Crateriforma conspicua: one gene and its partner. The protein of the gene in region 1 binds, or shares a complex with, the protein of each later gene. Links are inferred from orthologs where the notes say so. Each region holds a gene or a part of one and is shown in the gene's direction. Other genes may lie near its edges. The genes, in order: Mal65_RS12195 and lpdA.

The links.
Region 2: the proteins of Mal65_RS12195 (region 1) and lpdA are in contact, whole or in part, in a crystal structure (PDB 1EBD), measured with the Geobacillus stearothermophilus proteins. The link is inferred for Crateriforma conspicua from one-to-one orthologs. Residues at the interface, in WP_033016211.1 of Geobacillus stearothermophilus: Ile130, Ala131, Met132, Pro133, Arg136, Arg140, Glu141, Asn155, Arg157; in WP_049624544.1 of Geobacillus stearothermophilus: Pro340, Ser341, Asp344, Tyr345, Arg403, Asp406, Val408, Glu431, Ala432, Gly433, Asp438.

What each region holds. Positions count from the first base shown.
Region 1 is NZ_CP036319.1:3,222,565-3,233,506, reverse strand. Bases 4,129-7,086 are described here. They hold Mal65_RS12195 (2-oxo acid dehydrogenase subunit E2), read left to right. Parts: upstream 4,129-4,853; coding sequence 4,854-6,320; downstream 6,321-7,086. Other genes in these bases: Mal65_RS12190 (metallophosphoesterase), read right to left, coding at 6,397-7,086; aceE (pyruvate dehydrogenase (acetyl-transferring), homodimeric type), read left to right, coding at 4,129-4,753. In the rest of the region: Mal65_RS12215 (LamG domain-containing protein), read left to right, coding at 1-261; Mal65_RS12210 (low molecular weight protein-tyrosine-phosphatase), read right to left, coding at 329-826; Mal65_RS12205 (hypothetical protein), read left to right, coding at 1,335-1,547; more of aceE, read left to right, coding at 2,024-4,128; more of Mal65_RS12190, read right to left, coding at 7,087-7,167; Mal65_RS26465 (hypothetical protein), read right to left, coding at 7,160-7,351; Mal65_RS12185 (hypothetical protein), read left to right, coding at 7,414-9,261; Mal65_RS12180 (BamB-related PQQ repeat family beta-propellar protein), read left to right, coding at 9,307-10,942.
Region 2 is NZ_CP036319.1:1,137,788-1,148,607, reverse strand. Bases 5,057-7,892 are described here. They hold lpdA (dihydrolipoyl dehydrogenase), read left to right. Parts: upstream 5,057-5,668; coding sequence 5,669-7,117; downstream 7,118-7,892. Other genes in these bases: Mal65_RS04140 (MFS transporter), read left to right, coding at 7,170-7,892; rpsD (30S ribosomal protein S4), read left to right, coding at 5,057-5,415. In the rest of the region: Mal65_RS04170 (amidophosphoribosyltransferase), read right to left, coding at 355-1,965; proB (glutamate 5-kinase), read left to right, coding at 2,219-3,439; Mal65_RS04160 (DUF2141 domain-containing protein), read right to left, coding at 3,462-4,328; Mal65_RS04155 (hypothetical protein), read right to left, coding at 4,358-4,621; more of rpsD, read left to right, coding at 4,807-5,056; more of Mal65_RS04140, read left to right, coding at 7,893-8,492; Mal65_RS04135 (IRE (iron responsive element)), read right to left, coding at 8,529-10,379; Mal65_RS04130 (ABC transporter permease), read right to left, coding at 10,376-10,820. UniProt on the Escherichia coli protein: Lipoamide dehydrogenase is a component of the glycine cleavage system as well as of the alpha-ketoacid dehydrogenase complexes.

The sequences.
Region 1 (10,942 bases):
AGCGAACGTTTTTTCGTTTACGGCGCTTGGTGGAAATCGCCGCAAGAAATCATGTTCTTCTTGGACGGCAAACACACCTACACCATCACGACGCCGGTGGACTATGACATCCCGGCGTTCATCCAGATGGCCATCGAAACGTACGACTGGAACCCGTTGCCCGCCGATGGTGGCCTGGTCGAAAGCGGATCGCAGGCCGACCGCACCACGATGTACGACTGGGTTCGGACCTGGCGATTGGACCCATCGGGCGACCGATAAAACGCGGCCTTGGCCAGCGATGTGGACACCCGCGCGGTGAGGTCAGATTTCGTCCAGATTCGGCGGTTCAGACTTCGTCGCTGAAACCCGCGTCAAAGATGCTTTCGCCCATCATCGTTTGCAGGATGACCGGACAGCCTTCTTCCAGCATGTCCAGGACTTCGTCGAAGCCTTCTTCGCCGCCGTAGTACGGGTCCGGGACGTCCTTGGGCCAGTTGTCGTCCAGATAGTCACCGAACATGCGGATGTGTGATTTTTCTTCGTCCGCCATCGCCAGCAGGATCGAGTGGTTATCGCTGTCCATCGCCAGCACCAGATCGAATCGTCCCGGTTGTAGATCCGCGGTGGTCACCTGACGTGCCCGGCTGGTCAACATATAGCCACGAGCCTCCGCGGCGGCCATCATCCGCGGGTCGGCCGGTTTTCCGACGTGGTAGTCGTGCGTTCCGGCCGAGTCGATTTCGACATCCAGGCCGAATTCTTCGGCGAAACGTTTCATCACCGCTTCGCCCGCCGGCGAACGGCAGATGTTCCCCATACAGACGAACAGCACGCGTTTGGTCATCGGACGAAATTCTATTTTGAAAGTACGGCGAACATGGGTGCCCCGGTCCGTGTCATCAACATCGGTGTGGGGCGGTGACGTGCCCAAATCCTAGGCGATGGAAGCTTTCGGCCAAACCGCCGGACTGCGGCAAATCGTCACGATTTCACACCGTTTGTCCCGTCCATCCCAAGTTTCACCCGCAAACTTGGAAATTTGTTTTTAAATCCCCAGGGCCCCCAAAAAGCCCGAAAGTGCACATTTTGAGCCGCCAGGCAGTAGCAGACCGAAGCCTTACAGTACCATTTGAGGGGATTCCTGGGCGGATTCGCACGCATATCTTGCAGGAACCCAACGAGCCCTGAGCACCGATCGTTTGGCGACGACGAGCCTCCCGAAGGGGATTCTAAATTGCTTTAAACGATTGCTTAGGATACTTTACGGCTCACTCGGAATTGCACTGCGACGCATGAGGTACAGTAGTATGTCGATCCGGTTCAGTCAGTCTTGTCCAACTTGCGGCCGACGCGTGGAGATTCGCGCCTCGTTGCTGGGCCACATCGTGGCTTGCCAACACTGCGGCAGCGAATTCGTCGCCAGCGATTGCGACGGCGACGGCCACCAACCACGCAGCACCGAAGAATTGATGCGACGCGTCGATCAGGTGCTGGCCCAGGCGGAGGTTTCCAAAACGCCCCCGGCCCCCACCAACGCTCCGGTGGCCGCCGTTCACCACCGTTAAGGGACGCCTGGTCCACGATCAACGCCCACGACCAACTCCCGCTTGATCTGTTGCCGATTCGGCGTCTCCAACCCAAGCATTGTCATCACGGCCCGGCCTGCACGGCACCGGGCCGTTTTTCTTTGGGGGATGGGGCGATCCGCCGGTATGATTTTGGTGCGTCTTCTTTGTGGCCGTTATCCGCCTGCCGTCTTGCCGGGAATCACCGTGTCTGGCTACTCTAAACGTTCCAGGCGGAGGCTTTTTCGTCGCACCGATCGGCCGTCGGACACGACGTCGACGGCGACCAGAAAGATGCCCGACTTTCGCGGCGGTTTTCAATCGCCCGACCGATCGGACATCCCTTTCCGGTGTGGCATCCAGCCAGACGATGCAACGCCCGTTCCGCCCCATTGCTTGCGGACTATTCTAGCCTTGGAATGCCCGCGCCCTCGGCCGCGATAAAGCCGTTTCAACCATCGGGAAATATTAGCGTCATGCAGGAATCGAAAACCGTCGCGAAAGCCGAAGTCGCCCAACAGCTTGGCGAATTACAAAAGGCCGCCAAGTTTGACACCGACGCAGCGGAAACGCAGGAATGGTTGTCATCGCTGGACTATGTGCTCAAAAGCAAAGGGCCGGACCGCGTTCGATTCCTGATCGATCAACTGCGCGATCGTGCGGCGGCCGAAGGCGTTCCGTTGTCGGCCGACACGGCGACGCCGTACGTCAACACGATTCCGCTGAAAGACCAACCGGCGTATCCGGGCAACCGCGAACTGGAACGACGCATCAAATCGATCGTTCGCTGGAACGCGATGGCGATGGTCGTGCGTGCCAACAAGCGTGGCGGCGGCGTGGGCGGTCACATCAGCACGTTTGCCAGCAGCGCGACGCTTTACGAAGTTGCGTTCAACCACTTCTTCAACGGACGCGGCGAAGACGGCTATTCCGGCGATTCGGTTTATTTCCAAGGCCACGCTTCGCCGGGGATGTATTCGCGTGCTTTCTTGGAAGGCCGGCTGGATGAAGCCAAGCTGGAAAACTTCCGCCGCGAACTGGAACCCGAAGGCGGATTGTGCAGTTACCCGCACCCGTGGTTGATGCCCAGCTTCTGGGAATACCCCACCGTCAGCATGGGCCTGGGCCCGATCATGGCGATCTATCAAGCACGCTTCAACGAATACCTGCGTGACCGCGGCTTGAAAGACACCAGCGGTCAAAAGGTTTGGGCGTTCTTGGGCGACGGTGAATGCGACGAACCGGAAACGCTGGGTGCGATCGGTCTGGCGGCTCGTGAAAAGCTGGACAACTTGGTCTTCGTGATCAACTGCAACCTGCAACGCCTGGACGGTCCGGTCCGCGGTAACGGCAAGGTGATCCAAGAACTGGAATCGATCTTCAACGGTGCCGGCTGGAACGTCATCAAGGTCATCTGGGGCGGCGAGTGGGATGAACTGTTGGCCAAAGACACGACCGGCTTGTTGGCCAAGCGGATGAACGAAGTCGTCGACGGCCAGTACCAGAAGTACACCGGCATGCCGGGCAGCTACATCCGCGAACACTTCTTTGGCAAGTACCCAGAACTGCTGGAACTGGTCAAACACCTCAGCGACGAAAAACTGGAAAAGATTCGGCGTGGCGGCCACGACCCGGAAAAGGTCTACGCGGCTTACAAGCGGGCGACCGAACTGAACAACGGCAAACCGACCGTGATTCTGGCCAAAACCGTCAAGGGTTACGGCTTGGGCGAAGCCGGCGAGGGTCGCAACGTGGCCCACAACCAAAAGAAGATGAACGAAGAGGAACTGTTGGAGTTCCGCACCCGGTTCGGCATCCCGATCAGCGACGAAAAGGTCGGCGAAGCACCGTTCTACAAGCCGCCGGAAACCAGCCAAGAAATCAAGTACTTGCGGCAGCAACGCGAATCGCTGGGCGGATACTTGCCCAGCCGTCCGACCGAACATCCGACGATGGAAGTCCCGTCGCTGGACGATTTCCGCAAGACGATCGCCAAGCTGGAAAACAAAGAAATCAGCACCACGTTTGCCGTCGTGCAAACGCTGGTCGCGATGTGCCGCGACAAACGGATCGGCAAGAACGTCGTTCCGATCGTCCCCGACGAATCACGCACGTTCGGGATGGAAGGCATGTTCCGCCAGTTCGGCATCTATGCCCACGCGGGCCAGCTGTACGAACCGGTCGATTCGGACTTGGTGACCTATTACAAGGAAGCCCAAGACGGCCAAATCCTGGAAGAAGGCATCACCGAAGCCGGTTCGATGGCCAGCTTCAATGCCGCGGGAACCGCGTACAGCTGTCACGGGATCAACATGATTCCGTTCTATATCTATTACAGCATGTTCGGATTCCAACGGATCGGTGACCTGATCTGGGCCGCCGCCGACATGCGGGCCAAGGGATTCCTGATCGGTGGTACCGCCGGCCGCACCACGCTGAACGGCGAAGGCTTGCAACACCAGGACGGACACAGCCTGCTCAACGCGATCGCGTTCCCCACCGTTCGCGCCTACGATCCGGCGTTCGCTTATGAAGTCGTCGTGATCATCCAAGAAGGCCTGCAACGGATGTACGCCGACGGCGAACAGTGCATCTATTACATCACCGCCGAAAACGATCCGTACAACCACCCGGAAATGCCCGAGGGTTGTGAAGAAGGCATCATCAAGGGGATGTACAAGTTCCGATCCAAGGACGTCGACAACGCCAAGGCTCGGGTGCAACTGTTTGGCAGCGGTGCGATCCTGAATTCCGCTTTGGCCGCACAAGAACTGTTGGCCGAAAAGTACGGCATCGCCAGCGACGTTTGGAGTGTGACCAGTTACACGCAACTGCGTCGCGATGCCCAAAGCTGTGCACGCTGGAACATGCTGCATCCGACCGAAACGCCGCGCAAGAGCTATCTGGAAACGATTCTCGATGGCGTCGAAGGCCCGTTCATCTCGGCCAGCGATTACGTGTGTGCCTTGGGCGAACAATTGACACCGTGGATCCCGGGCGACTATTGCGTGCTTGGTACCGACGGCATGGGACGCAGCGAAACTCGCGAAGCGTTGCGACGTCACTTCGAAGTCGACGCGGAATCCATCACCATCGCAACGCTCAGCCGGTTGGCCAATGCCGACGTCTTGTCCGCCGACGATGTCGCCGCGGCAATCAAAGAACTGGACTACGACCCGGAAAAGGCGGATCCGTACTATGCATGATCGGCCCGGTGCCGATCCGCATGGCCACGCCTGATCCCCATGCTCCTTTGAACCTTTCGACCTTTTCCGAACACGAACACCATCCCCCCGCATTAGCAACATGACCGAAGTCAAACTTCCCGAGTTGGGTGACGGCATCGAATCCGGCGATGTCCTTGAAATCTTTGTCAGCGTCGGCGACGTCATCAACGCCGGCGACGACATCGTCGAAATGGAAACCGACAAAGCCACCGTTCCGGTCCCGGCATCGGTCGGCGGCAAGGTGACCAAGATCACGATCAGCGAAGGCGACACGGTGCCCATCGGCGGCGTGTTGCTGGAAGTCGAGGAAGCCGCCGGCGCCAGCGGCGGCAGCGAATCGGCCCCCAGCCAACCGGAAGCCGCCCAGCCGGAGGCCAAGCAACCGGAACCCGCCGCGCCGGCGACGCCGGAACCCGCGGCAACGCCCGAACCGGAACCCGCACCACAGCCGCCGGCCGCGGCGACGCCGCCTGCTGCGGCACAACCCGCTGCTCCAGCCCAACAACCCCCGGCTCAACAGCCGCCAGCGGCCGCTCCCGCACCAGCGGCTCCGGTGCAACCACCTGTCGCTGCACCGGTCGCACCGCCCTCGGGTGCCGTGATTGCTGCGGGCCCGGCGATCCGACGCTTCGCACGCGAAGTCGGCGTGGATCTGTCGCGTGTCCAAGGATCCGGCGAAAGCGGACGCATCACCCGCGAAGACGTCTTGGCCGTCGTGCGTGCGACCAGCGGTGCGGCACGCCAACAAGCCGCCGCTCCCAATGCTGCGGCGGCCCCCGCGGCAGCGTCGGCAACCCCCGCATCGCCCACCTCGGCAGGCACCGCCGACGTGGACGACTTTGGGCCGATCCGTGTGGAACGGATGAGCAAGATCCGTAAAACGATCGCGGCTCAGATGCACAACTCTTGGACCACCGCGCCTCGCGTGACCAACTTCGACGACGCCGACGTCACCGATTTGGAACGGTTGCGATCCAGCAGCAAAGAAGATTACGCGGCCCAGGGTCTGAAGCTGACCACGATGCCGTTCTTGATCAAGGCCGTCGCGACCGCACTGCGTCACCACCCGATCATCAACGCCGTGGTCGATGAAGAAAACGGCCAAGTCATCTACAAGGATTACGTCAACGTCGGCATCGCGGTGGACACCGATCGCGGATTGGTCGTGCCGGTGATGCACAACGCCGATCAAATGGGCGTGCCAGAAATCACACGCAGTCTGGCTGAAATGGCCGGCCAGGTCCGCAGCGGCCAATTCGCCGTCAACGATTTGCGTGGCGGCACGTTCACGATCAGCAACTTGGGCGCGATCGGCGGTCAATTCAGCACGCCGATCATCAATGTTCCCGAAGTCGCGATTCTGCTGGTCGGCCGCAGCCGCAAGCTGCCCGTCGTCATGCCCGATGAAACGATCCAGCCGCGTTTGATGATGCCGCTTAGCCTGTCGTACGACCACCGCCTGGTCGACGGTGCCGCGGCGGCACGATTCTTGAACGACGTGATCGCGTATTTGGAAGCCCCCAGCCGTTTGCTGTTGGCTCTGTAACCACGAATCACTGGCCACAGATCGCTCGTCGGTCAGGGCTTGGCGGCCCGGACCGACGTTGGTCCCCGGACAGGTTTCATTTCGGTTGCGGATCCATCACGATCCGCACCGGCAAGAATCCGACGTGTCGAATGGCGGCACCGCCGTTGTAAAAACGCACGCCGCCGACCTCGCGACCATCGATCCGTTGGTGCGTGTGGCCGAATACGATTCGGTCGACTCCGCGTCCGTCGGTCGGATGTTGGTGCCGCATCCAATGCAGCAATCGCCGGCACGTTCGGTCGATCGGATGCACCATCTTGGCGGTCGCCCAGTGCAATCGAAACGCGATCGCCGCATCATAGGCTCGATTGTGCAAATTCCCGGCCGGCCGCTTGCGGCTCCACTTGTGCCGGTACTTTTCAAACGATTCTTGGGTGCCCTGTTTTTCGATCACGTCACCGTGAACAAACAGGGTGTCGGCGATCCGCATCGCGTCCAGCCCGTTGGCCAAATTCGAACGTGAATCGGACCACGTGGCGATGCGATCTTCAAACGGTTGGTGGGCGTCGTGGTTTCCCCGCAGATACACAAACATGTGATCGGGAAATTCAACGCACCACTGGTCCAGCCACTCGATGGCCGCATCAATGGTTTGGTGCGTCGAACCGACGCGGCTCCAGCGAAAATCAAACAAGTCTCCGCCCCACACACACACCTGGCTCCACCGGACCGCTTGTCGGATGGCATGGGCATGTTGATCGGCGACGCAGCGGGAACTGAACAAATGCAGATCCGAAATAAAGCTGACGCGTGCCGGCAACGGCCGATTCTGGGTCAGCGGATGCTGTGTCCAGTGGCTAATCATGGTCAAACTTCAATGCGTCAAACTTCAAGACGACGAACCAGGGGACGTCAAAGTGGCGGCAACCGGAATCTTCCGCGTCGGGATACCGCGACTTCCGTGCCAATGGCGTGCCGGTCACCCGGCGTCGCCCCATCACAAGGATCGAATCATTAGAATCGTTCCAGCCGGCCACCACATCCGCCATCACAGATGATGACCGATCGGCCTTTGGCGGCTCCACCCCCAGTGACCGTATAGTACGACACGATGCGATCGAAACAGCAGCTTTCTCCGGCGGAAGAAGCCCAGCTTCGGCGACAGAAACGCGACAAGAAACATCATCGCAAACGCTGGATCAAAGAAAATCTGTACTGGCTGGTCTTTGCCGGCGTTTCCGGTGTCGCCGCAATCGGATGGCTCAGCTACATCGCGGTCGAACACTTTGCCGGCACGCGGATCGCCGAGGCTCCCGACACGTCATTGCAATCGATGGATGCTGCCCTAGCCGTCTATCGCAGCGGTGACGTGGAAAAATCAATCCAAGACGTCTATCAGCTGACGCGTTGGGAAGAAGGCGAACCGATCACCAAAGCGATGGACTACGCCAACCACTGGCTGGCGGAGTTTCTGGTCGACAAGGGATACCACATCCAAAGCCGCGAAGGCATGTCTCGGCTGCGTCATCATTTGCGTAACGCAGCCGCCGGCGATCCCGAAAACAACCAGCGTGACATCGATGCCATAGTTGCCATGTCTGTATTGGAATCGTCGACCGGCAAGTTGGAAGGGGCGGTGTACCTGCAGGAAACCATCATCGACGACCGCGGTGACGTGCGATTGCCGATGATTTGGTCGCTGATCGAACTGGGCCGCATCGACGATGCCGACCAAGCACTTCAAAAGGCCGAAGAAGCGTTCGCCGCCTCATGGCTGCAATCCAAAGAATCGTTCGCCGCCGGCATGCGGATGGCCGAGTGCCTGATGCTGCAAAGCCGATTCGACGAAGCGATCGATGCCGTCGATGATGTGGTCGCCATAAACGAAACCCAACGTCGCTGTCTGGATCAGATGCGGCAACGCGTTTTCCTGGCCGACTTTGCCGAACGCCACGCGAATCAACGTCCGGAATCCTCGCAGGTCGAACCACTGACCAGCCTGCTGGATCGTTATCCGGACTGTTTGCTGGCTTGGCGTCTGTTACTGCGTCTGGGAACCGGGCTGACGGCGGATGAAGCCGCCAATTTGCAACGCGACATCATGCGGATGGTGCAAGAACCGGTCGCCGCTGCATCACTGTCGATCGCCCGCGCACAAGTTGCCGTTGAAAACGAATCACTGGAGAAGGCGGAATTGTTGGCGCGGCGGGGACTGGAACAGGCCCAAGCCGTCGCGGCCGGCCAGATCGATGCGGTCGTACGGGACGAAATGACCACGGATACAGACACGGCTGATTCAAGCGACGTTTCCGATCGCACCATCCAGCCGCTGCCCGATCTCTCGCTGCGTGATGCCGCTAATTTGGTGCTGGCCCAAACCCTGCTGCTGCGTTATCGCAAAGAATCGCTGGCCGTTGATTCGGATGAAACCGACTGGTCGACATGGTTGGACGAAGCGTCACAAGTCATTGCACCGGTGGCCCAGCGAAACCCCGACCACCTGATCGTTAAATCCACCGAGATCGCGATTGACTGGCCCAAGTTGTCCCAAGAAAAACGCAACGGTGCCGTCGCGACGTTGTATGCCGCCTGCAGCGACTATCCCCGCGACCGCTGGTTACGCAGCGAATTGTCCATCGCGCTGTTGGCACAGAATCGGATTAAGGAATCGTCCCGCGCCAGTATCGAGGCAACGGAGATATCGCTTTCCGGAAGTGATGCCGACCTGGACCGTTTGCCGCGAACGATCAACACCGCCGTCATCGCGGTCGAAGGCGGAAACGATCAAGATTCGGTCATGGAAGTTTCATCCATGCAGCGATGGTCGCAAATTGCCGTGCGTCACTGGAATGTTCGACTTGCCACCACGATGGACGAATTGACCGACGTTGACCGGCAAGGGCGTTTGGGCAATGCTCCGCTGGATGAAACGATCTGGGGCCTTCGCATCGGTCGCTGACCGACGTGCCCGACGACGCGGTCGAACAACGGAATTTCCAGCTTGATGAACGATGTATCCAATGCCCCCAGGGCGACGTCCGACCCGGACGCGACGGCCGGTCGCCTGATCGTGATCGGTCTGGCCGTCTTGGCGGTCACGGCGGGGTTGATCTACTGGTTCTACACGCGTGCCCACGAAACCGATTTTCAACAATCGTTGATCCATTCTCTGATCGCCGGCGGCATCGGTGGATTGGCCGGATTGGTGATGATCCAGATTGGCCTGCGACGCCGTGGATACCGACCGGTGTTGCCCGCGGCTCTGGGGGTCGGCCTGTTGCTGGCGATCGCCTGTCTGCGTTTCGAGGGCTTCAGCGGCGAAATGGTCCCCACCTTTGCCTGGCGATGGTCGGGAACCGGCCGCATCCAGCCAATGCAATCCGATCCCAAAGGCACCTCGGCCGTGGATGCGTCGATCCAGCCGACGGCGGAAGACGAAGCGATCGATTCGTTGCCCGACCATTTGACCGCTCGATTCCCACAATTTCTTGGCCCCAACCGAAACGGCGTTCTGCCCCAACGTCAATTCGCGATCCCCACCTCGGTCGACGAAGTGGAACAGCTTTGGAAGATCGGTGTGGGCAGCGGCTGGGCCTCCTTTGCCGTTGCCGACGGGCTCGCCGTGACGCTGGAACAACGCGACCGGAATGAATGGGTCACCGCGTACGAATTGATTTCCGGTGATCTGATTTGGAAAGTCACCACCGACGCGTATCACTTCAACGCACTGGGCGGCGAAGGCCCACGCAGCACCCCAACGATCGTCGGCGACAAAGTTTACACCCAAGGTGCAAGCGGACGTGTCCACTGCATCCACCTGCGCAGTGGTGATGTCCTGTGGTCGGTCGACTTGTTGGAAATGGCCGGCTGGGATCAATCCGCATCAGAATCTGAAATCGAATGGGGACGATCCGGTTCGCCTTTGATCGTCGACAACCTTTGCGTGCTGCCCTACGGTGCCGATGAATCGTCCGACGATGCAAACCAGCGCAGCCTGATCGCACTGAATGCCGACACCGGCGACGTCGTTTGGAAATCGGGCGACGCCCAAATCAGCTACGCGTCCGCCCAACTGATCCAGTTTGACGGCGATGGTGCCCCTAATTCGCGACAGATTGTGATCGTCAACGAAGTCTCCATCACCGGTCATGCGGTCGACGACGGCACGGTCCTGTGGTCATTCCCGTGGGACGGCGATTCATCGGGCGGTGCCAACTGTGCCTCCGTCATTCCCGTCGGTCAGGATCGCTTCTTGATCGGCAAAGGCTACGGCGGCGGCAGCGCGCTGGTGCAGATGTCGTACACCGGCGATGCATGGGCGGCGGATGAAATCTGGGCCAGCTCTCGGCTGGTGAAAACCAAGTTCAATCATGCGGCGGTCGATGGCAACATCGCCTATGGCATCAGCAATGGCATGTTGGAATGTGTCGACTTGACCGAGCCTGATCGACGCTGGGTCCAACCGCGTCGCGATCGATGCGGCCAGGGTCAACTGTTGCTGTGCCAGGATGTCCTGGTCGTGCAAACCGAACCCGGTGCCATCAGTCTGTGCGAGGCCAACCCACGAGAATTTGTCGAACTCTTGCGTTTGCCAGCCCTGGAATCCAAGACATGGAACATCCCCACCGTCGCCGGACGAT
Region 2 (10,820 bases), 2.1 Mb from region 1 along the record:
CCCGACGCTGCTTCCCAAAACGCCCACGCGCATTCGCGCCGAATGTCGCCCGGGCGACAAGCCTGGCAGTTACCGGATCATCCGATCCGCAGCCAAAACCAACGAAGGCCCCGACCGTTGTTTCCCAACACCGGTCGGGGTCTTTTTCATTGCGCCATCAGGTGATGAAGGGCCGCCGAATCACTGTCATTCAAGCGGCAAACGACCGCTGCCGTGCCGCACCAGCGCGACCCGAAATAACACAAGCCGCAAAAACCGGCCTGCTGAGCGACCAGCAGGCACCAGGAACACTCGCGGTAACGCACAAAGCCACGCCGCGGGGGAAAGGCAAAAAGCACGCGTGACGGAAACGAATCACCCTGCTTCGATCGCTGCGGCCAACTGCTCGTAGGTCCGCTGCTGATCGACCGAAGCCCCGCGATTGTCCAACGCAATCTGATACAGATGCTGGCCACACGACGTCGGATACTGGCCGGTCACACAAGCACGGCACAACTGATCGCTTCGCATACCGATCGCGCGACTGATCGCTTCGACGGGCAAATATCGCAAGGTGTCCGCCCCCAGATCGTCGGCCAAACGCTGCTGCGCTTCATCGCTGAGATCTTCACCCGCTTCGAAATATTTCGGCGCGATCAGCTGATCGACCGTCGACATATCGATGCCGTAAAAGCACGGTGCGATGATCGGCGGACAGGCGACACGGACGTGAATTTCACGAGCCCCACCGACGTCACGGATACGATCCAACAAGACGTTCATGGTCGTGCTGCGGACGATCGAATCTTCCACCAGGATCACACGTTTGTCCTGCAGGACTTCACGCAGCGGAGTGTATTTGGTGGCCGCCTTGGCTTTGCGATTGCCGCCTTCGATAAACGTGCGACCGGCATAGCGGTTTCGGATCAAACCTTCGCGGGACGGGATCGACAACTCGAAAGCCATCGAATCGGCGGCGGCTTTGCTGGTGTCGGGAACCGGAACAATGATCGTGTCTTCGGGATTCAGATCGACCTTATTGAATTCCCGCTCGGCCATCGCCAGTTCTTTGCCCAAGCTGGTCCGGCTCAGATAGACGCTGCGGTCATCCAGGGTGCTGGCAACGTTGGCGAAATAGATCCATTCAAAGAAACAGTGCGCGGTCTTTTCCGATGGCATGAACGATTCGATTCGCACGCCTTGTTCCGGATCGACCAGGATGGCGTGTCCGGGCGGCAGCGATTTGATCTGGTCGTTTTCAAATCCCAAATTCAATAGAGCGACGCTTTCGCTGGCCGCGGCCACCAATGGACCTTCGTGCACGTAGCACATCGGCTTGATGCCCAGCGGATCGCGGGCGACGATCATTTCGCCTTCGGCGGTCAGGATTGCCAAACTGTACGCACCGTCGAACCCGCCGCAGGCCTCGCGCAGAACACTGACCCAGTCAACCGGACCGGTACTGCGGGATAGGATCCGGCCGAATTCATGCATGATGATTTCGGTGTCGGTGTCCAACCGCAGATGGTGATCGCCGTTGGCCAGCAAACGTTCCTTCAACAGGCCGTAGTTGGACAGTTGACCGTTGAAACAGAACGAGAACCACTTTCGCTTGTGGATGTGGACGCGCTCAAACGGCTGGGCGTACTCGCGATCATCTTGCCCACACGTCGCGTATCGCGTGTGACCGATCGCGGCCCGACCGGCCAGCTGCTTCATCAACGCTTCGGTCTTTTCCCGATGATTCAGCCGAAACACCTCGGTCACCGTCCCCACATCTTTGCGGATCTGCAACAGCGAAGGTCGGTCCGGATCATAGGTGGCCATTCCGGCGGCCAGTTGCCCCCGGTTTTGAATGTCCAGCAACATTCGGGGCAGCACGCGGGAGATTTGTCGCGGGCCGTGCTCGGTGCACATCGGGCTGCGACCACGGCCGGACAGATGGTATATCGCCGCGACACCGCACTCGTGATTCAGTTCGGCCATGAAGATCGGGGGGTTGCCGTAATGGGGGCCAAGAATTCGCCGTTGCCGGTGGTCATTCTCGGACATTCTTCGCCCGGCACCAGACCGGCCCGGTACTCAATCAATCTTAACGGTCGATCGACCCTCCGCAAGAAACGAAAAACGGCGACCTGGCACCACCCGCCGGAATGCCGATCGACCGGCAATCACGCACTGCCACCGCTTCGGCAGCGCCCTAGCCGACAACGCGATCGCGTGGAAAATGGTGGCATCCATGGACAAGCCTAGCCAAGACCCGTCATCGAACGCTGATACGCCCGATTTTGCCGTCCGCGAAATCCCGGGGACCGAACAACTTTTGCGACAAGCGGTCGTCGAAAACGCCGAAGCGGTTGTCGTCAAAGTCGGCACCCGCGTGCTGACCCGTCCCGACGGTACGTTGGACATCCAGCGGGTCCAGCGGCTTTCGTCCCAACTGTGCCGCATCGCCGATTCGGGTCGTCACACGATCATGGTCAGCAGTGGGGCCGTCGGCGCCGGTGTCGCCAAGCTGAAGCTTCCCGGCCGCCCCAAGTCTCTGGGTCCTTTGCAGGCCGTCGCTGCGATTGGCCAGACCGATTTGATCCGTGCTTACGAACAGTCGTTCGCCACCCACGGACGCCATGCGGCACAGGTGCTGTTGACCCGGAACGATCTACGTCGCCGCAGCGGTTACCTGCACGTACGCAATGCGCTGCTTGGCATTCACGATCTTGGGGCGATCGCGATTGTCAATGAAAACGATTCGGTCGCTGTTGCCGAACTGCGAACGACTTTTGGCGACAACGATCGCTTGGCCGCCCACGTCGCGGGCCTGTTGGAATCCGCGCTGCTGATCATCCTGTCGGACATCGAAGGGCTGTATGACGGTCACCCCGATGAACCCGACAGCCATCCGATCGGTTTGATTCGTCGCCTGGACGACGATGTATTGGGCCTGGCATCGGACAACACCAACACCGTCAGCAAAGGCGGCATGCGTTCCAAACTGAAAGCCGCGCAGATCGCCGTTTCCCACGGCCACCCGACCATCATCGGCCCCGGTCGCCAAGACGACGTGTTGGATCAGATCATGGCGGGCAATCCGGTGGGCACACTGTTCATGCCCAAGGAGAAAACGATTCGCGGCCGGCGTCGCTGGATCGGCGTGGCAGCCAGCGTGATCGGCGAAATCAGCATCGATGCAGGAGCCGCCCGCGCCCTGTCCGAACGCGGCAGCAGCCTGTTGGCGATCGGCATCACCGGGGTCAAAGGCAATTTCCCACGCGGCAGCGTCGTGCGAGTCGTGGGCCCCGACGGTCGAACGGTCGGACGTGGGCTTAGCAATTACCGCAGCAGCGAGATCACCAAGATCAAAGGACACAACAGCGACCAGATCGGCGATCTGTTGGGCCACCGTCCCTACGAATGCGTGATCCATCGCGACAACCTGGTCGTCGATGTCGTCGAAGACTGACGCGACGCAATCAAGCGACCGCTCAGCGAACCGCTATCACCAACCGATCGGAATGATCTGACTTCTGCACGACCGCTTGGTCAAACGACGGAGGCCCCGTCAGCGAACGGGCGTCATTGGAAAACCCATAGCGTTCGGTCGGAATGCCCCACAGGTTTCGGTTCAAACGGCTGTCGGCGTTTTCGTCATGGTAAACGGCCACGGCGAAGCGGCGGGGTAGCTTGGCCGCTGGCAACTGAAACGTCGCCCCGCCATCGCGAACCTGCACTTTGTCGCGATAAATCGCGGATGCAGGATCATTAAAACCATCGGGTGAATCGTAAACGGCCAGCATCATGTTGCCGCGATCGGCCGCCGCTCCGCGAGCAATGATGCGGTAGGACGAAGCCCCCGATGACACCTTGGTCGACTTCGCCTTGGACACTGCGGCGGGCATTGGTCTCTGGAGCGACGTTTGGATCACCGGCTGAATCGCCCCGACAAGCCCATCGGAGTCCACATCGGCTTCGTCGCCGGTGGTGCCCAAGTCATCGACCGATTCGGCGCCGGTTTCAGGAATCGGGATCAGTGAATCCTCCGGTGGCTGGATCGCTCGTCCGTCGGGAAAACGGGGGGGGACGAAACGCAATTGGCGACAGGCCAGCACTCCGGATCCAAGAAAGAAGATACCGACAGCGAACATCACCAGGAAATTGCCGTTGTTTTCCTGCCACAGCGAAGCCGCCGGCTCCGCGGCAAATCCCGCCGCTCCACTGTCCCAGCCGCCATTCCAAGGGCTGGTCGTGGAGGACGAATCAGCCGTCTCGACTGAAACTTTCGCATCGTTTGTGTCTTGATGCTGGGTCATACCACCTGTAACCGGTCCTGAGGTGAAAATTCGTGCCTTCATGTTGATAAAGGGTTACGGGATCGGCAACCCTAGCCGGTCATGTTCGGCCACGATCCCCCCAGAAAGAACATCACCACCGACAGGGCGATCCCGCCGCGAATTTCTGCCGGGCTGTCTGACCCCGGCACATCACGGGCAATCCTGTGGACGGGGGACGCTTGGCCTTGCCAAAACGCGGACGAATTGCCACACTTTCCGGTTGCGAGCTGCAGCCCCTGGCGACGCCCGGCGACCGCTGCCGCTTGCACCATTTCCCAACATCGCAGCGCGAACGCTTTTTCATTCCGCTTCATTTTTGCCGACTGGTCGGCCCACCCTTGGGCCCCGCGGCGCGTCCGATCGTCAATCCGATGGGACCATGTGACGGAAGACCGAAGTCAACGAAACGCGGATCGCGTGGTGTGACGGGCATCGTCCCCACACCCTGGCTGTTCCACCCGTGGCATCTCAGGATGCCAAAAAGAGAGTTTCCGAACACATGGCACGCTATACCGGACCCAAAGCCCGCGTGAACCGACGCCTGGGCACCCTGATTTACGAAACCGCCGGCGCCGCTCGTGCGTTGGACCGCCGTGATTCGCCGCCGGGGATGCACGTCCGCGGTCGCCGCCCCAGCAACTACGGTGCGGCATTGATGGAAAAGCAAAAGATCAAGCACTATTACGGCTTGGGCGAACGTCAGCTGCGACGCTATTTCGAAAATGTCAGCCGCAAGGTCGGCAACACGGGCGAACTGTTGTTGTTGATGTGCGAACGTCGGTTGGACAACGTGGTTCGACGCGTCGGATTCACCAAGACTCGCCCGCAAGCACGCCAAGGCATCACCCACGGCCATTTCCGTGTCAACGGTGTCAAAGTCACCAAGCCCGGTTACATGCTTCGCCCCGGTGACATCGTCGAAGTCCGCAACCGTGAAAACTTGAAGAACCTGTATCGTGGCGTCATCGCCAATGCGTCTCCCGACGCGTTGGACTGGGTGACCTTCGATAGCGAAAACCTGACCGCGACCATTTTGGGTCTGCCCGGCGCAAGCGACATCAGCCTGCCGGTGGACGCGAACAGCGTGGTCGAATTCCTGTCTCGCTAGTTTCGGATTCGTTCGCGATTCCCGAATAGGGACAGAAAACAAACGCCAAGGTATCTTCGGGTGGTGGTCCCAGCGGGCCGGATTCGAAGGTACCTTTTTTGTTGGCTGAATTTTGCCGTCCGGCCTTTCTCGGAAATCCCGGTTTCGGCACCTCGGTTCGCCACCGGTGACACACACATCCATGCGAACTCGGTCGGCCGACCGTTTTGATCGCTTCCCTGATTTTTTACTTCGCTGAAACACAAACAAACTCATGCACGCTCCTGTTGTCGTTCTCGGTGGTGGCCCCGGCGGATACGCGGCCGCGTTTTTGGCAGCCGACGAAGGTTTGGACGTCACCATCGTCGAAGCCGAACCACGCCTGGGTGGCACCTGCCTGCTGCGTGGCTGTATCCCCAGTAAAGCTCTGCTGCACGTCGCCAAAGTCATCAAAGAAGTCGATGAATTGCGAGAAGATTGGGGGGTCGTCTATGACGAAAAACCGAAAATCGACATCGACGTCGTGCGTGGACGTAAAGACAAAGTGATCGACACGCTGACGTCCGGCTTGGGTGGTCTGGCCAAGCGACGCAACGTGACGGTCATCCGCGCTCGTGGATCGTTCATCGATTCCAACACGATGAAACTGGAAGGGGACGACGAATCGATCCCCGAAGGCGGCCAACTGACATTTGACCACTGCATCCTGGCCACCGGCAGCGTGCCGGCCATGCCCGGCGCGTTCAACATCGGCAGCGACCGCGTGATGGACAGCACCGGTGCGTTGGAACTGAAAGACGTTCCGGAAACAATGTTGATCGTCGGCGGCGGCTACATCGGTCTGGAAATGGCCACCGTTTACGCCCACCTGGGCAGCAAAGTCACCGTCGTCGAATTGGCCGAACGCCTGTTGGCCGGTGCCGACCAAGACTTAGTCAAACCGCTGGTCAAACAGATCAACTCGATGTGCGAGGGCCGCGTGCTGCTGCACACCAAAGTCGGATCGATGGCCGAAGTCGATGACAAAATCGAAGTCACGTTCGAAGGCCCACAGCATTTCGGCAACGAGCGTTTTGACCGCGTCTTGGTCAGCATCGGTCGTCGACCGGTCACCCAAGGCCTGGGCCTGGAAAACACCAAGGTCGAAGTCAATGAACGCGGTTTTGTCGTCTGCGATCGTTCGCAACGAACGGCCGACCCGTCGATCCTGGCCATCGGCGATGTCGCCGGTGATCCGATGCTGGCTCACAAGGCGACCCATGAAGGCCGTGTCGCCGCGGAAGTCTTGGCCGGCAAGAACGTCGCGTTTGACAAGTTCGCGATCCCCGCGGTGGTCTTCACTGATCCGGAAATTGCCTGGGCGGGTATCACCGTCGAAGAAGCCAAGGCCCAGGGCCGAAAGGTGGATGTGGAAGTTTATCCATGGGCGGCCAGTGGACGCGCTCAGGCCCTGGGGACCACCGACGGTTTGACCAAGTGGATCATTGACCCGGAAACGCACCGCGTGATCGGTTGCGGCATCGTCGGCAGTGGTGCCGGCGAACTGATCGCCGAAGCCGTGCTGGCAATCGAAATGGGTTGCGAAGTCCACGACATCACCGATGCGATTCACCCCCACCCGACACTGTCGGAAACGTTGATGAACGCCGGTGAGATCCACTTCGGAACCGCGACGGAAATCTATAAGCCGAAACGGCGTCCTTCGTCCGCATCGGCTGGCTGATCGGCCAGCCGATCGACACAGTCGTTCCCAGTCACGATCAAGCAGCGACGGTTTGTCTTTCAGATCAATCGCCGGTTCGCCCCTGTGGCGTCTGTGGTCCCTGGTGATCGCCGGCGAAGCCATCTTTGTGCTGCCGTTCGTGCTGCCTCGTCTTTTTCGGCCGGTGATGCTGGCCCAGTGGGGTATCTCCAATACCGATCTGGGCTTGGCGTTTTCCGCTTATGGGATCGTCGCCGCGGTGGCCTATTTTGCCGGCGGTCCGCTGGCCGATCGATTCGGCCCTCGCGTCATGATGACGTTGGCACTGCTATCAACCGCGGCATGCGGGTTGGCGTTGTGGGGACAGCCCAGCGCCACGCGTTTGCTTTGGACGTATGCCGCATTTGGCGTCACCACCATCTTGCTGTTTTGGGCTCCGATGATTCGGGCCACTCATGACCTGGCACGCACACAAACCCAGGGCAGGGCGTTCGGAATCCTGGACGCCGGACGCGGCCTATTTGCAGCACTGCTTGCCAGTCTGTTTAGTTTCGTTTTCGCTAGCCTAGTCGATGACGGTGGCGAAGCAGACGCGTTTCAAGCAATCCTGCTGTTGGCAATCCTGTCGGTCGCCGCCTCCGGTGCAATGATTTGGCTCGGCCTGAAACGGCCAGCAAACGATGCGTCGGACACGGCGAACCTTGGACAGGACGCCGACGCCCCCGGCCAAAGCATCAACGTCCAGGCGATCGGTCGGGTCCTGCGCCGGCGATCCGTCTGGCTGCAAGGCTGGATCGTGCTGTGCGCCTACTGCGGCTACAAGAGCATCGATAACTATGGCATCTACGTGGTCGACGCTTACGGCGCATCTTCGTCGCGCGCCGCGTGGGTCACAACGCTGGCATTTTGGGCCAGACCGATCGCCGCGTTGTCGGCCGGACTGGTGGCGGATCGCGCCGGACGCATGGGATGGCTTGCGGTGCTGTTCGCCGTAGTCGCGGTGGGCAACGGTTGGCTGGCCATCGATCATCGACCGACAAACGGACCGGCCGCGCTCACCCTGTCGGCCACCCCAGTCTTGTTGACCTTGCTGGCCTGCACCGCGGCCGCGATCTATGGTCTGCGCGGCGTTTACTTTGCCGTCTTTGATGATTTAAAGATTCCACCGACCTTGGTCGGCACTGCGGCAGGCCTGGTGTCGCTGGTCGGATTCCTGCCGGACATCTTTTTTGGTCCCGTGACCGGATGGGTCATCGACCGACATCCGGGGATCACAGGCCACCGAATGGTGTTTGCCGGGATTGCCGTCATGTCGGTTATGGGCGTCGCCGCATCGCTTTGGCAACGCCGTGACGTTTCAGACGCCGCGAATCCACTGGACCAAACATCCGCCTAAGCCGTTGCACGACGCGAGTTGCCGAAGCCCCAGAAATCAGTTCGACGATTCGTCCGCGGCGTCGGTTTCTTCCGTTTCGTTTTCAGACGATTCTGGTTCGTCCGATTCAGCGGCTTCCGACTCTGGCGCCTCAGACGCTTCGTCCTGGTTCATCTCTTCGGAACCGGACGAATCGCTTTCTGATCCAGAATCGGTCTCTTCGGATTCGGCTTCTTCCTGCTGCTTGGCCTTCTCGGCGGCTTCCAATTTGGCGGCTTCCTCAGCCAACCGCTTCTCTTCGGCTTCCTTTTCCTTTTGGCGTTCTTCCAACTTGGACGCCTGAGTCTCACGGACTTTTTCATACAAGTCCGGATCCATGTAGCCGTCTTCGTCCATCATTTCGACGAAGGTCTTCAGCGGGAAATCCTCGTCGAATTCCTGGCTGTCAATCGCGATGGCATAGCGACGAATCGAATCACGCAGATCTTCGGCGGTGTCGTCGATGATCAGAATCGGATAGTCGTCGAAGATATCGGCCCAAATTGCGAACGATTCTTCGTACAGTTCGATCGCTTTGTCCAGTTCGGCGTCCGCGTTGGCTTTTTCCGCTTCGTAAACCAACCGCCGTGCACGCACGGTTCGTTCTTCCTGCTCGGCGATGGCCAGTGTTTTCCAGTACTGGTAATTGATCTGCTTCCGATAGCCTTCGGTCTTATTGATTCGGGCTTCCAGATCGTCAATTTCGCCGGCCAAGCGAATGGCCCGCAATCGGACATCCGGATCGGTACGTCGTGCGACATCGGCCCGCGCCGGCTTGGTCTTGAACTCGGCCCCGCGACGGAGATTGAATTCGTCGCCGTTCATCTCGCTCAGCGGTCGATTCAACAACTCACGTTCGGTTTCCGAAAGTTTCGCTATCAGTTCATCGCGAACCGTCTGTGTGGTGTCGCCGACCAATTCGATGAACTGTTCATCTTTTTCGTCGCGTTGACGCTTCAGTTCGTCGATGCGATCGAGCTTGATCGTGAACGGCGCGGTGACCGGAATGCTGCGGTTGCCCAAGACACCCCAGTCCTCCGATGCAAGTTCCCACGCGTTCTGGGCTCGTTCATCCAGCACGCCCTCTTTCTCGATAGCCTCGGCGTGCTTGAACCGCCACTTGGGACCGGTTTCGTAGAAGTTGATCGGCGTTTGGCGACGAATCTTGACGCCGGAATCCACCAGGTCATAGCCACGATTCAACCACAGCCGACCGACCAACCAGTTGTCCGGTTTGCCCATCGGCCCGCGGGCTTCGGGGCTATCCACCGCAATGCCTTCGCCCAGCAGTTCTTCGTGCCAGACTTCGTCGTCGGCGAACAATTCACGGAATTGCTTCCGCTCGTCGCTCATGCCCAGCTTCTGGCCGTAAAACCATCCGGTGTACCAGACCAATCGCGATGCATGACGATTCTGCTTGACGCCGCGGGTCAGATAATCGGTGCCCTCACCAACCATGTTGTAACGCTGGCGGTAATCGTCGAATTCGCTGGAAACGTTGTAGGCCAGGTTCCAGGCTTGGAATTCCCAAACGCGGTCAAAGTGAGGCTGCAGAAGCGCGATGTTGTTCAGCGTCGCTTTCAGGCGGTCCCATTCATGGCGAACACTGAAGTCATGCGCCTTATTCCAAAGCAACGTCGATGCAACGCCACGCATCCCCAGCGAAGCCAGCTTCATCGTTTCACTGGCAGGACTGATTTCACCAAGATCGCTTTCGGCGATGTTGAACCGCTCGCGCATTTCCGCCAGTTGGCCGGCTCGGTCACCTTTGCCGGTCGCCGGCTGTCCCAACAGGAACAGCGGCACCAACATGACGACCAAGACGCCCAGATACAAAATTTTGCGTCCGAATGCCGATTTCAAATTCATGCCGCGATCTCACGCGATTTCAAAAAGAAGTAACTGACAAGAAACGCTAGCAGGCAGTAACCAAAAGTCGCCGCGGCGTGCCGCGCCAGCAATGCATTGAAAATGTCGAAGCCCGATGCCGCGTATTCCGCCGTGCTGACCATTTTGGGCAGGTTGGGCAGCGCCGTTGCGATCGCATCCAGCGAATAGACGATCGCCGCGTCCGCGGCTTTGATCACCTTGTTGGCCAAAACATCGACGTCCAGTTCTGTCGTCACCGAATCCTGTCGCAGCATCCGGACCATCGCTTCGATCGGACCGCCACCGCGGTTGACTCCCGAATCGATGTAATGCCGCGTGTCATAAATCTGTTCGGCCGAAAAGCCCAACAGAACACAAACGGCGGTGGCGATCATGGCGACCGGTCCGCTGAGGAACGTGCTGAACATCACACCGAACGCG